Simiduia agarivorans SA1 = DSM 21679: one gene and its partner. The protein of the gene in region 2 interacts with the protein of the main gene of each other region in a pairwise test. Links are inferred from orthologs where the notes say so. Each region holds a gene or a part of one and is shown on either strand. Other genes may lie near its edges.

Region 1 (4,143 bases), 1.6 Mb from region 2 along the record:
TATCCACCCCTGCTGAAACGCAGGAAGATTTATCCCTCGCCTACAGCCCCGGTGTGGCAGAGCCCGTGCGCGAAATCGCGCGCGATCCGGAACTGGCCTATCGCTATACCGGCAAAGGCAATTTAGTGGCAGTGATTTCCGATGGCAGCGCCATCCTGGGGTTGGGTAACCTCGGGCCATTGGCGTCAAAACCCGTGATGGAGGGCAAGGGGCTTTTGTTCAAGCGCTTTGCTGGCATTAACTCCATTGATATTGAGGTTGAATCGGAATCGCCGGCGCAGTTTATTGAAACGGTTGCCAGCATCGCGATTACCTTTGGTGGTATCAATCTGGAAGACATTAAAGCGCCCGAATGTTTTGAGATTGAAAACCAGTTGAAAGCGCGCTGCGATATTCCGGTATTCCATGATGATCAGCACGGCACGGCGATTGTGACAGTGGCCGGTATGTTGAATGCGCTGGAAATTCAGGGTAAATCCATCGAGGATGCACGTATTGTGTGCCTGGGAGCCGGTGCTGCCGCCACGGCCTGCTGTAAATTGATGATGGCGGCCGGCGCCCAGCCGGAACACATCACCATGCTCGACAGCAAAGGCGTGATCCACAGTGGTCGCACCGATCTCAACCAATACAAGGCCTTGTTCGCCACGCCCACGTCGGCGCGCACGCTGGATGATGCAATCGAGGGCGCCGATGCGTTTTTGGGGGTGTCGGGACCTAATCTGTTAAACGCGGCGCAGCTTTCCCGGATGGCGGTCAACCCGGTGGTGTTTGCCTGTTCGAATCCCGATCCGGAAATCGATCCTGCGCTGGCGCACAGTGTGCGGGATGATCTGATCATGGCCACCGGCCGCTCGGATTTTCCGAACCAGGTGAACAATGTGCTGTGTTTCCCGTTCTTGTTCCGTGGTGCACTGGATGTGCGTGCCACCATCATCAACGAGGACATGAAGCTGGCCGCGGTGGAGGCGATTCGCGCGATTGCGAAGGAGCCGGTGACCGACGCCGTACGGCGTGCCTACGGCGGTGTGGATTTACAATTCGGGCGCGACTATATCCTGCCTAAACCCACTGACGAGCGGTTGCTCGGCCGGGTCGCCGCGGCGGTTGCGCAGGCGGCAGTGGACACCGGAGTGGCGCATCTGCCATTCCCCGATCACTACCCGTTGGCGGGGTTGGCGGATATAAAACTGTGAGTGATGCCCCTGCGCTATGGCGCAGGGGGTTTCCACTCAGAACAACTCTTCCGGCAGGGTTTCTTCGCTGTCTTCTGACGATTGCTGCAGGCCGTGAATGGTATCGGTTTCCTGCGGCGCATTTTCTGCTTTGAAAATTTCGAACAGGGCACCCTGGCTGCCGGGTTGCGCGCGCTTGCCGGTTTTGGGGTCGATGCGCACTGTAATGATGCCGTCGGGCTGGCGCCGGTGTTGCTCCGGAATGCCCTTCAAGGCTTCCGCCATGAAATCGATCCAGATGGGCAGTGCGGCCGTGCCGCCGAATTCGCGCCGGCCGAGCAGGTAATTCTGATCAAAGCCAAGCCAGGCAGTGGCCACCAGCTTATGGTTGTAACCTGAGAACCAGGCATCGCGCGGCCCGTTGGTGGTGCCGGTCTTGCCGGCCAGGTCATCCCGGCCCAGCGCCATGGCTTTGCGGCCGGTGCCTTTTTTCACCACGTCGCGCAGCATCGAGTCGATCAGGTAGGCGTCGCGTTCATTCAGGACGCGATCGGCCAGCCGGATCGGTGCTTCACCAGCGTCGGTTTCTTCGGGTGCGGGCTCCGGCGTCTGGGCCAGCAGCGCCTCGAGGTTATCGGCTTCATCCAAAGGAGTGTCGGCGAGCGGTTGTTCTATTTTTGGCTGCTCTTGTGCCAGCCGCTCCGGGCACTGACGGCAGGCGCGCAACGGGTTTTCCTCGAACAGCAGCTCACCATTGACATCGGTGATGTGGCTCACCAGATAGGGCGAAACGCGGAAGCCGCCGTTGGCAAATACCGCGTAACCGGTGGCAATCTGCAGCGGCGTCAATGCATGGCTGCCCAGCGCAAGGGATAGGTCCCTGGGCAGCTTGCTGGTGTCGAAGCCAAAGCGACTCAGCTGCTCAATGGTGTTATTGATGCCCATGGAGCGCAGAATACGGATGGAGACCAGGTTGCGCGATTGGTACAGCGCTTGTCGCATGCGGATCGGGCCAAGAAACTGGCCGCCGTCGTTTTCCGGACGCCAGGTGCCTTCGAGACTGGCGTCTTCGAATACGATCGGCGCATCGTTAATGAGCGATGCGGGCGTAAAGCCGTTTTCGAGCGCTGCCGTATAAATAAAGGGTTTGAAACTGGAGCCGGGCTGCCGCTCGGCTTGCACCACGCGATTAAAATGGCTTTGGCGGAAATCAAATCCGCCGACCAGCGACCGGATGGCGCCATCTTCTGGATCCAGTGCCACTAATGATGCCTGGGCAACGGGGATCTGGGCGAGCCACCACTGGTTGTCTTTAGATTGAATGCGAATTAAATCGCCTTCTTTAAGTACTTCCCCGGCAGTTTGCGGCGGGCTGCCTACGCGGTCTTCATTGATGTATCGCTTGGCATCGGCCAGCCCCTGCTCCCATGCGATAGTGACGGTCTGGTTGTTGTCGCGCAGCACATCCACGCTTTGTTCGTTTATCTGAATCACCACCGCAGGCTCCAATCCGCCCAGATCGGGCTGCCGCACCAGCTCGTCCAGATAGCGGGAGCGTTGTTCATCTTCAGGCAGGCCCGATTGGCGCAGGTTTTTTTCCGGACCGCGATAGCCGTGGCGGCGGTCATAGGTCAGCAGACCATTGATCACTGCTTGCTGGGCGGTGGCTTGCAGGCGGGTATCAATGGTGGTGTATACGCGCAAACCATCGTTGTAGGCGTCTTCACCATAGAATTCCAATACTTGCTGGCGCGCCATTTCTGCCACATAGGGTGAACTCAGGTCCAGCGCGAACTCGTGAAAGCGGGCGGTCAAGGGAGCGGCTACGGCTTCGTCGTATTGAGACTGAGTTATTTTGCCCAGTTCCAGCATCCGCCCAAGAATCCAATTGCGGCGGGTGGTGGCGCGCGGGGGGTTGGCAATGGGGTTATAGCGCGAAGGTGCTTTTGGCAAACCGGCAATCATTGCCAGTTGCGGCAAGGTTAATTGGTCTATGCTTTTGCCGTAGTAGACCTGTGCAGCCGCCTCGATGCCGTAGGCGCGATTGCCTTGGTAAATTTTATTGACGTAGAGTTCTAAAATTTCTTCTTTTGTGAGTTCAGTCTCAATTTTGATCGCCAACAGAATTTCGTTGGCTTTGCGCAAAAAGGTCTGATCAAAAGTCAGGAAAAAATTGCGCGCCACCTGCATGGTGATGGTGCTGCCGCCGCCCTGAATCTGGCCTGTTTGCAATATTTGTGAAGCTGCTCGCAAAAGTCCTTTAATGGAGACGCCGTGATGTTTGTAGAATTGGTCGTCCTCAGCCGCAAGTATGGCGTCAATGTATGCCTGAGGGATCTGGTCGTAGCGGATAGGGCTGCGTCGTTTCTCTCCGAACTCGCCAATCAGCTTTCCATCGGCCGAATACACGCGCAGTGGGGTTTGGAGACGCACCTGTTTAAGCGTCTCCACAGAGGGCAATTTAGGGTTGAGATACAGGTAGAGCCCCCCGGCAGATAGGGCAACAGCGCTGATTCCGGTCAGCGTGAGCCAGCCCATAACCCGCAACCAGCGGTACTTCTTAGGTAATTTTTCCATAGGAATTAGTAGCTTAGGTGGTTCCAACTGTGAGGCGGCCATTATACGGGCTTTTCCGGGCTTTACATATTGCGACTATTGTTGCAGGCTTAACTTAAAGTGCTATAACATAACTTGACTGTAAGTTACGGAAATAGATAGAAAAATGGGGATTTTGGGATTTCTCGAGAAAAAGACAAAACCGGTGATCGGACTGGATATCAGCTCCACGTCCGTCAAGCTGCTTGAGTTGTCCCGCCAGGGCGAGCGCTACCGTGTTGAAAGTTACGCCGTCCGGGCCCTGCCGCCAAACGCCGTATCGGAGAAGAATATTGCCGATGTGGAAGTGGTGGCCGACGTGGTCAAGAAGGTCGTCCAGCAGGCGAAATGCAAGACCCAGAACGCGGCTGTA
Region 2 (4,965 bases):
TTGCGTGGCTGCGAAAAAACCCGGGCGGTGATTGATGCGCTGCCTGCGACCGAAGAGGATTGGGGTACGGAGTATCTGGCGCCGGTGTTGTCCATTCGGGTGGTCGACGATATGGCGGCAGCCATCGACCACATAGAAACCTATTCTTCGCGCCACACCGATGTCATTGTCACCGAGGATTATTCGCGTGCGCACCAGTTCCTGCGCCAGGTGGATTCAAGTTCGGTGATGGTAAATGCGTCCAGCCGCTTTGCGGACGGATTTGAATACGGTCTCGGCGCCGAGATCGGCATCTCCACGGACAAGTTACACGCGCGCGGACCGGTGGGCCTCGAGGGCCTGACCTCACAAAAGTGGATTGTTTTCGGCACCGGCCAGATACGCCGCTAGGTCCCCGGTATGGCCCGACACCGTCAGGCCATACCCCGCACCAGCCGCTATAGTAGAAATATTGGTGCAATGGGCACCCTGTTAAAGAGCGAGTCAATGAGTACAGAATTAAACGCAATCGTGATCCAGGCTTTGGAAGATGTGAAAGCCAAGGACCTGGTGACACTGGATGTGTCCTCCCTGTCGGACGTGATGGATACCATGATCATCGCCTCGGGTACCTCCACGCGGCATGTGAAATCACTGGCTGAAAATGTGGTGGAAGAGGCCAAGAAGCACGACATCCGGCCGCTGGGTGTGGAAGGTCTGGATGCGCCCGAATGGGTATTGGTGGATTTTGGCGATACCATTGTGCACGTGATGATGCCCGCCACCCGCGAGTTATACGATCTCGAAAAACTCTGGTCCATGAAGCCCGGCGAGCGCAGCTGATGCGCATCCGGCTCATCGCCGTGGGCACCAAAATGCCCGCCTGGGTAGAGCAGGGCTGGCAGGAGTACGTCAAACGTTTACCGCGGGAAATCAGTCTGGAACTGGTTGAAATCCCGCTTGGTACCCGCACTAAAAGCAGCTCCACCGCCGCAGCCATTGCCAAAGAATCCGATGCGATCCTGCAGGCGATTGGCGCCAACGACAAAGTCATCGCACTTGAGGTCAAGGGCAAGGACTGGAGCACCGAGCAGTTGTCGGGCCAGCTCGCCCAGTGGCAAATGGATGGCGACAATGTGTCACTGCTGGTGGGTGGCCCCGATGGGCTGAGCGATGCCTGCCGGGCCCGCGCGCAAGTGCATTGGTCTCTGTCCCGTCTGACATTGCCGCATCCGTTGGTCCGGGTGTTGTTGGCCGAGCAGGTTTATCGCGCCTGGACCATTCTGGCCAATCACCCCTATCACAAATAATTGAATCTTTTGGCTGTGCGCGTGTCTCATTCTCTTGTGAGAGTGTGATAACGTTGCGCTCGCAGGTCCTGGGTGTGCCTGCGCTCCTGAAAAGCCATAACAAGTGCGAATGTCCGACCATCTACAGATAAAAGACCATCATCGCGAAGCACGTGTATTCGCCCGCCGGGCCGGCGTGGCGGGGATACTGATTCTGGGATGTCTGTCGCTCATATTTGTGCGTTATTACCGGCTCCAGATTACTGAGCACGAAGACTATGTGACCCGCTCGGATCGCAATCGGGTGCAGGTGCAGCCGGTGGCGCCCACACGGGGTCTGATATACGACCGCAGCGGACGACTGCTGGCGGACAATCGCCCGAGCTATACCCTGAGCATTGTGCGCGAACAAACCACAGACCTGGACACCACTCTCGAGACCCTCAAACAATTAGTTGCCTTGGATGAGCAGGATTTGTCCGCGTTTGCCGAGCGGCAAAAACAACGGCGCCGGCCGTTCGAAGCGATTCCCCTGCGCTATCGCCTGACCGAGGCTGAAATTGCCCGTCTGGCGGTTAATGAATACCGGTTGGACGGGGTGGAAGTCAGTGCCGAGCTGGTGCGTTTTTATCCTTACGGCGAACTGTTTGCGCACTCCATTGGTTATGTGGGCCGGATCAATGAGCGTGAACTGGCCGCCTTTGACGAGGATGCCTATGCGCGCTATTCCGGTACCCACACCATCGGTAAGCTCGGTATCGAAAAATCCTATGAAGACCAACTGCTCGGGCAGGTGGGCAGTCAGCAGGTGGAGATCAATGCGCGCGGAAGGGTGCTGCGCACGCTCGATACTCAACCGCCGGAAGCCGGCCAGAACCTGACGCTCACTCTGGATGCGCATTTACAGCAAGTGGCCCACGAGGCCCTGGCCGGTCGGCGCGGTGCTGTGGTGGCCATCGATGTCAATAGCGGCGGCATACTTACGCTGGTGTCCACACCGTCGTTTGATCCCAACCTGTTTGTCACCGGCATCAGTTATGCCGATTACGATGCGCTCAGCCAGTCGCGCGATTTGCCCCTGTTCAACCGCTCACTCCAGGGCCAGTACCCACCGGGTTCCACCCTGAAGCCCATGTTGGGGCTGGCGGGTTTGCACTACCGTATTGTGGATGCTAACAGCCGGGTTCGGGATCCGGGCTGGTATCAACTGGAAAACGACGAGCGCTTTTATCGGGACTGGAAAAAAGGCGGTCACGGTGCCTGGGTGAATTTGCATACCGCGATTGAGCAAAGCTGCGACGTGTATTTTTACGATCTGTCGTTCCGCATGGGCATTGATCGCATGCACGAATTCGGCAGCCATTTCGGGTTGGGCAATAAAACCGGTATTGACGTGCCCAACGAGCGTTCGGGTATCTGGCCGTCGCGGGCCTGGAAGCGCGCCATGCGCGGTTTGCCCTGGTTCCCCGGTGACAGTCTGAATATGGGCATTGGCCAGGGCGCGGTGTTGACGACGCCACTGCAGCTGGCGGTGATGACCGCCACCATGGCCAACAAGGGCATAAGGTACCGGCCACACCTGGTGCAAGCGGCCAATCAGGTGGTGATTGAGCCCGAAGTGGTCGATACACAAAAAATTTCAGCCGGTGATTGGCAATTGGTGGAGCAGGCCATGGAAGCGGTGGTCCATAACCCGCGCGGCACGGCTCAAAGTATCAATCGCAAACTCAATTACAAGATCGCGGGTAAAACCGGCACCGCACAGGTGGTGGGCATTGCCCAGGGTGAGGAGTACGACTCCGAAGCACTGGAAGAACGCTTGCGTGATCACGCCTTGTTTGTCGCCTTTGCGCCCGCCGATAACCCGCGCACTGCGGTTGCGGTGATTGTCGAAAATGGCGAAAAGAGCAGCGAGGCCGCGAAGATTGCGCGCACGCTGTTTGATGCCCAGTTTACCCAGGAAGGGCAAACCAGTAGCAGCCAGGTGACACCCGCCTGGCTCGGCAGCGGAGGCCAACCATGAAAACCGGAGATTTCCGCCGGCGCATGCCGGAAGCGCACGCGGATCTGCGTCGCAAGGCCAATGTTCTGCAGGTGCTTCACATTGATCTACCGTTGCTGGTTTTGTTGCTCGCGTTGGCGGCCTTCGGGCTCACTGTGCTCTACAGTGCTGCAGGCAGTGAGTTGCATTACGTTAAACGCCAGTCGGTGTTTTTTGTGATGGGGTTTATCGGCATGTTTATTGTGGCGCAGATTCCGCTGGCCATGATGCAGCGGTGGGCGCCTTGGGTGTATGCCGGTGGCGTGCTGTTATTGATATTGGTGCTGTTGGTCGGCAGTGGCGCCAAAGGTGCACAGCGCTGGCTGGGTGTGGGTGGCTTCCGGTTTCAGCCCTCGGAAATTCTGAAACTCGCGGTGCCGGTGTTGCTGGCCGGCTACCTGGCCCGGCGGATTTTGCCGCCGGGGTTCAAGCATGTGATCTGGTCTCTGGTGCTGATCGGTTTACCGACAGTGCTGATTCTCAAACAGCCGGATCTGGGGACCTCGCTGTTGATCGCACAGTCTGGTCTGGTGGTACTGTTCTTTGCCGGTCTCAGTTGGCGCTACATTATCGGCGCACTGCTATTGGCGCTGAGTGCTGTGTATCCCATGTGGCAATTTGTGATGCATCCCTACCAAAAACAGCGGGTGCTGACGCTGTTAAATCCTGAAGCCGATAAACTGGGTGCCGGCTGGAATATTATCCAGTCTAAAACGGCTATCGGCTCGGGCGGGCTGGAGGGCAAAGGCTGGCTTGAGGGTACGCAATCGCACCTGAATTTTCTGCCTGAAAGCCACACGGATTTTATCATTGCCGTACTGGCGGAGGAGTTTGGGCTGGTCGGTGTGATGCTGCTTATGGCGCTGTACCTGTTATTGCTGATGCGCGGTTTTTATATCGCGCTCAGAGCGCAGGATTCGTTTGGCCGTTTGTTAGCCGGTGCCCTGACGTTCACCTTGTTTGTTTACGTATTCGTCAATATGGGGATGGTGTCTGGTTTGTTGCCTGTGGTGGGTGTGCCGTTGCCCCTGGTCAGCCACGGTGGTACCTCGTTGCTGACCTTGATGGCGGGATTTGGTGTTCTGATGGCGATCAGCACGGAGAAACGCAGGGTGACTTTGTAAAGCCGGCGCAGTTACCGGCAGACGTAAAAGCACTAAAGGCTGAATTTTTCCGGCCTGTGCACGCAACAATTTTTTCTGGCGTGCCCTGTGGTAGGGTAAGTCAGCAGTGAAAAACGATGGAGTAACATGTTTAAATCTTTGAAAACGATGACCGCGTTGTTGTTGGGCTCTGCAGTTACACTGGCGGCGCAGGCCGATTACAGCAAACATCCCGATGCGAAGGCACTGATTGATGAGCTGGTGGCCAGCGAAGTGGCAACCCAGGCGCAACTGGCGCAGTGGTTTGCCAGTGCCAGCCAGCAAAAAAGTATTCTGGAGGCCATTGCCCGGCCCGCCGAAAAAACCAAAACCTGGGCGGAATACTCCCGCATTTTTCTGACCGGTGATCGCATCGACAAAGGCGTCGGTTTCTGGCGTGAACATGCCGATACCCTGGCGCGGGCTGAAGCGGAGTACGGAGTGCCCGCTGCCATGATTGTTGCCATTATCGGTGTTGAGACCCGTTATGGTCGCAATATGGGCAGTTACCGGG

Evidence for each region. Proteins that work in one complex are often made in the same cells at the same time.
Region 1: the proteins of mrdA (region 2) and M5M_RS14440 interact in binary tests that used the Escherichia coli proteins (3 or more experiments, as listed by UniProt). The link is inferred for Simiduia agarivorans SA1 = DSM 21679 from one-to-one orthologs.

Annotation. Positions count from the first base shown.
Region 1 is NC_018868.3:3,193,775-3,197,917, forward strand. What follows is about bases 993-4,102. They hold M5M_RS14440 (penicillin-binding protein 1A), read right to left. Parts: upstream 3,753-4,102; coding sequence 1,233-3,752; downstream 993-1,232. Other genes in these bases: M5M_RS14435 (malic enzyme-like NAD(P)-binding protein), read left to right, coding at 993-1,196; M5M_RS14445 (pilus assembly protein PilM), read left to right, coding at 3,898-4,102. Outside these bases: more of M5M_RS14435, read left to right, coding at 1-992; more of M5M_RS14445, read left to right, coding at 4,103-4,143. UniProt on the Escherichia coli protein: Cell wall formation. Synthesis of cross-linked peptidoglycan from the lipid intermediates.
Region 2 is NC_018868.3:1,595,188-1,600,152, reverse strand. The notes cover bases 859-3,844. They hold mrdA (penicillin-binding protein 2), read left to right. Parts: upstream 859-1,398; coding sequence 1,399-3,291; downstream 3,292-3,844. Other genes in these bases: rodA (rod shape-determining protein RodA), read left to right, coding at 3,288-3,844; rlmH (23S rRNA (pseudouridine(1915)-N(3))-methyltransferase RlmH), read left to right, coding at 859-1,289. Also shown: M5M_RS07055 (glutamate-5-semialdehyde dehydrogenase), read left to right, coding at 1-390; rsfS (ribosome silencing factor), read left to right, coding at 487-822; more of rlmH, read left to right, coding at 822-858; more of rodA, read left to right, coding at 3,845-4,433; mltB (lytic murein transglycosylase B), read left to right, coding at 4,560-4,965. UniProt on the Escherichia coli protein: Catalyzes cross-linking of the peptidoglycan cell wall. Responsible for the determination of the rod shape of the cell. Is probably required for lateral peptidoglycan synthesis and maintenance of the correct diameter during lateral and centripetal growth.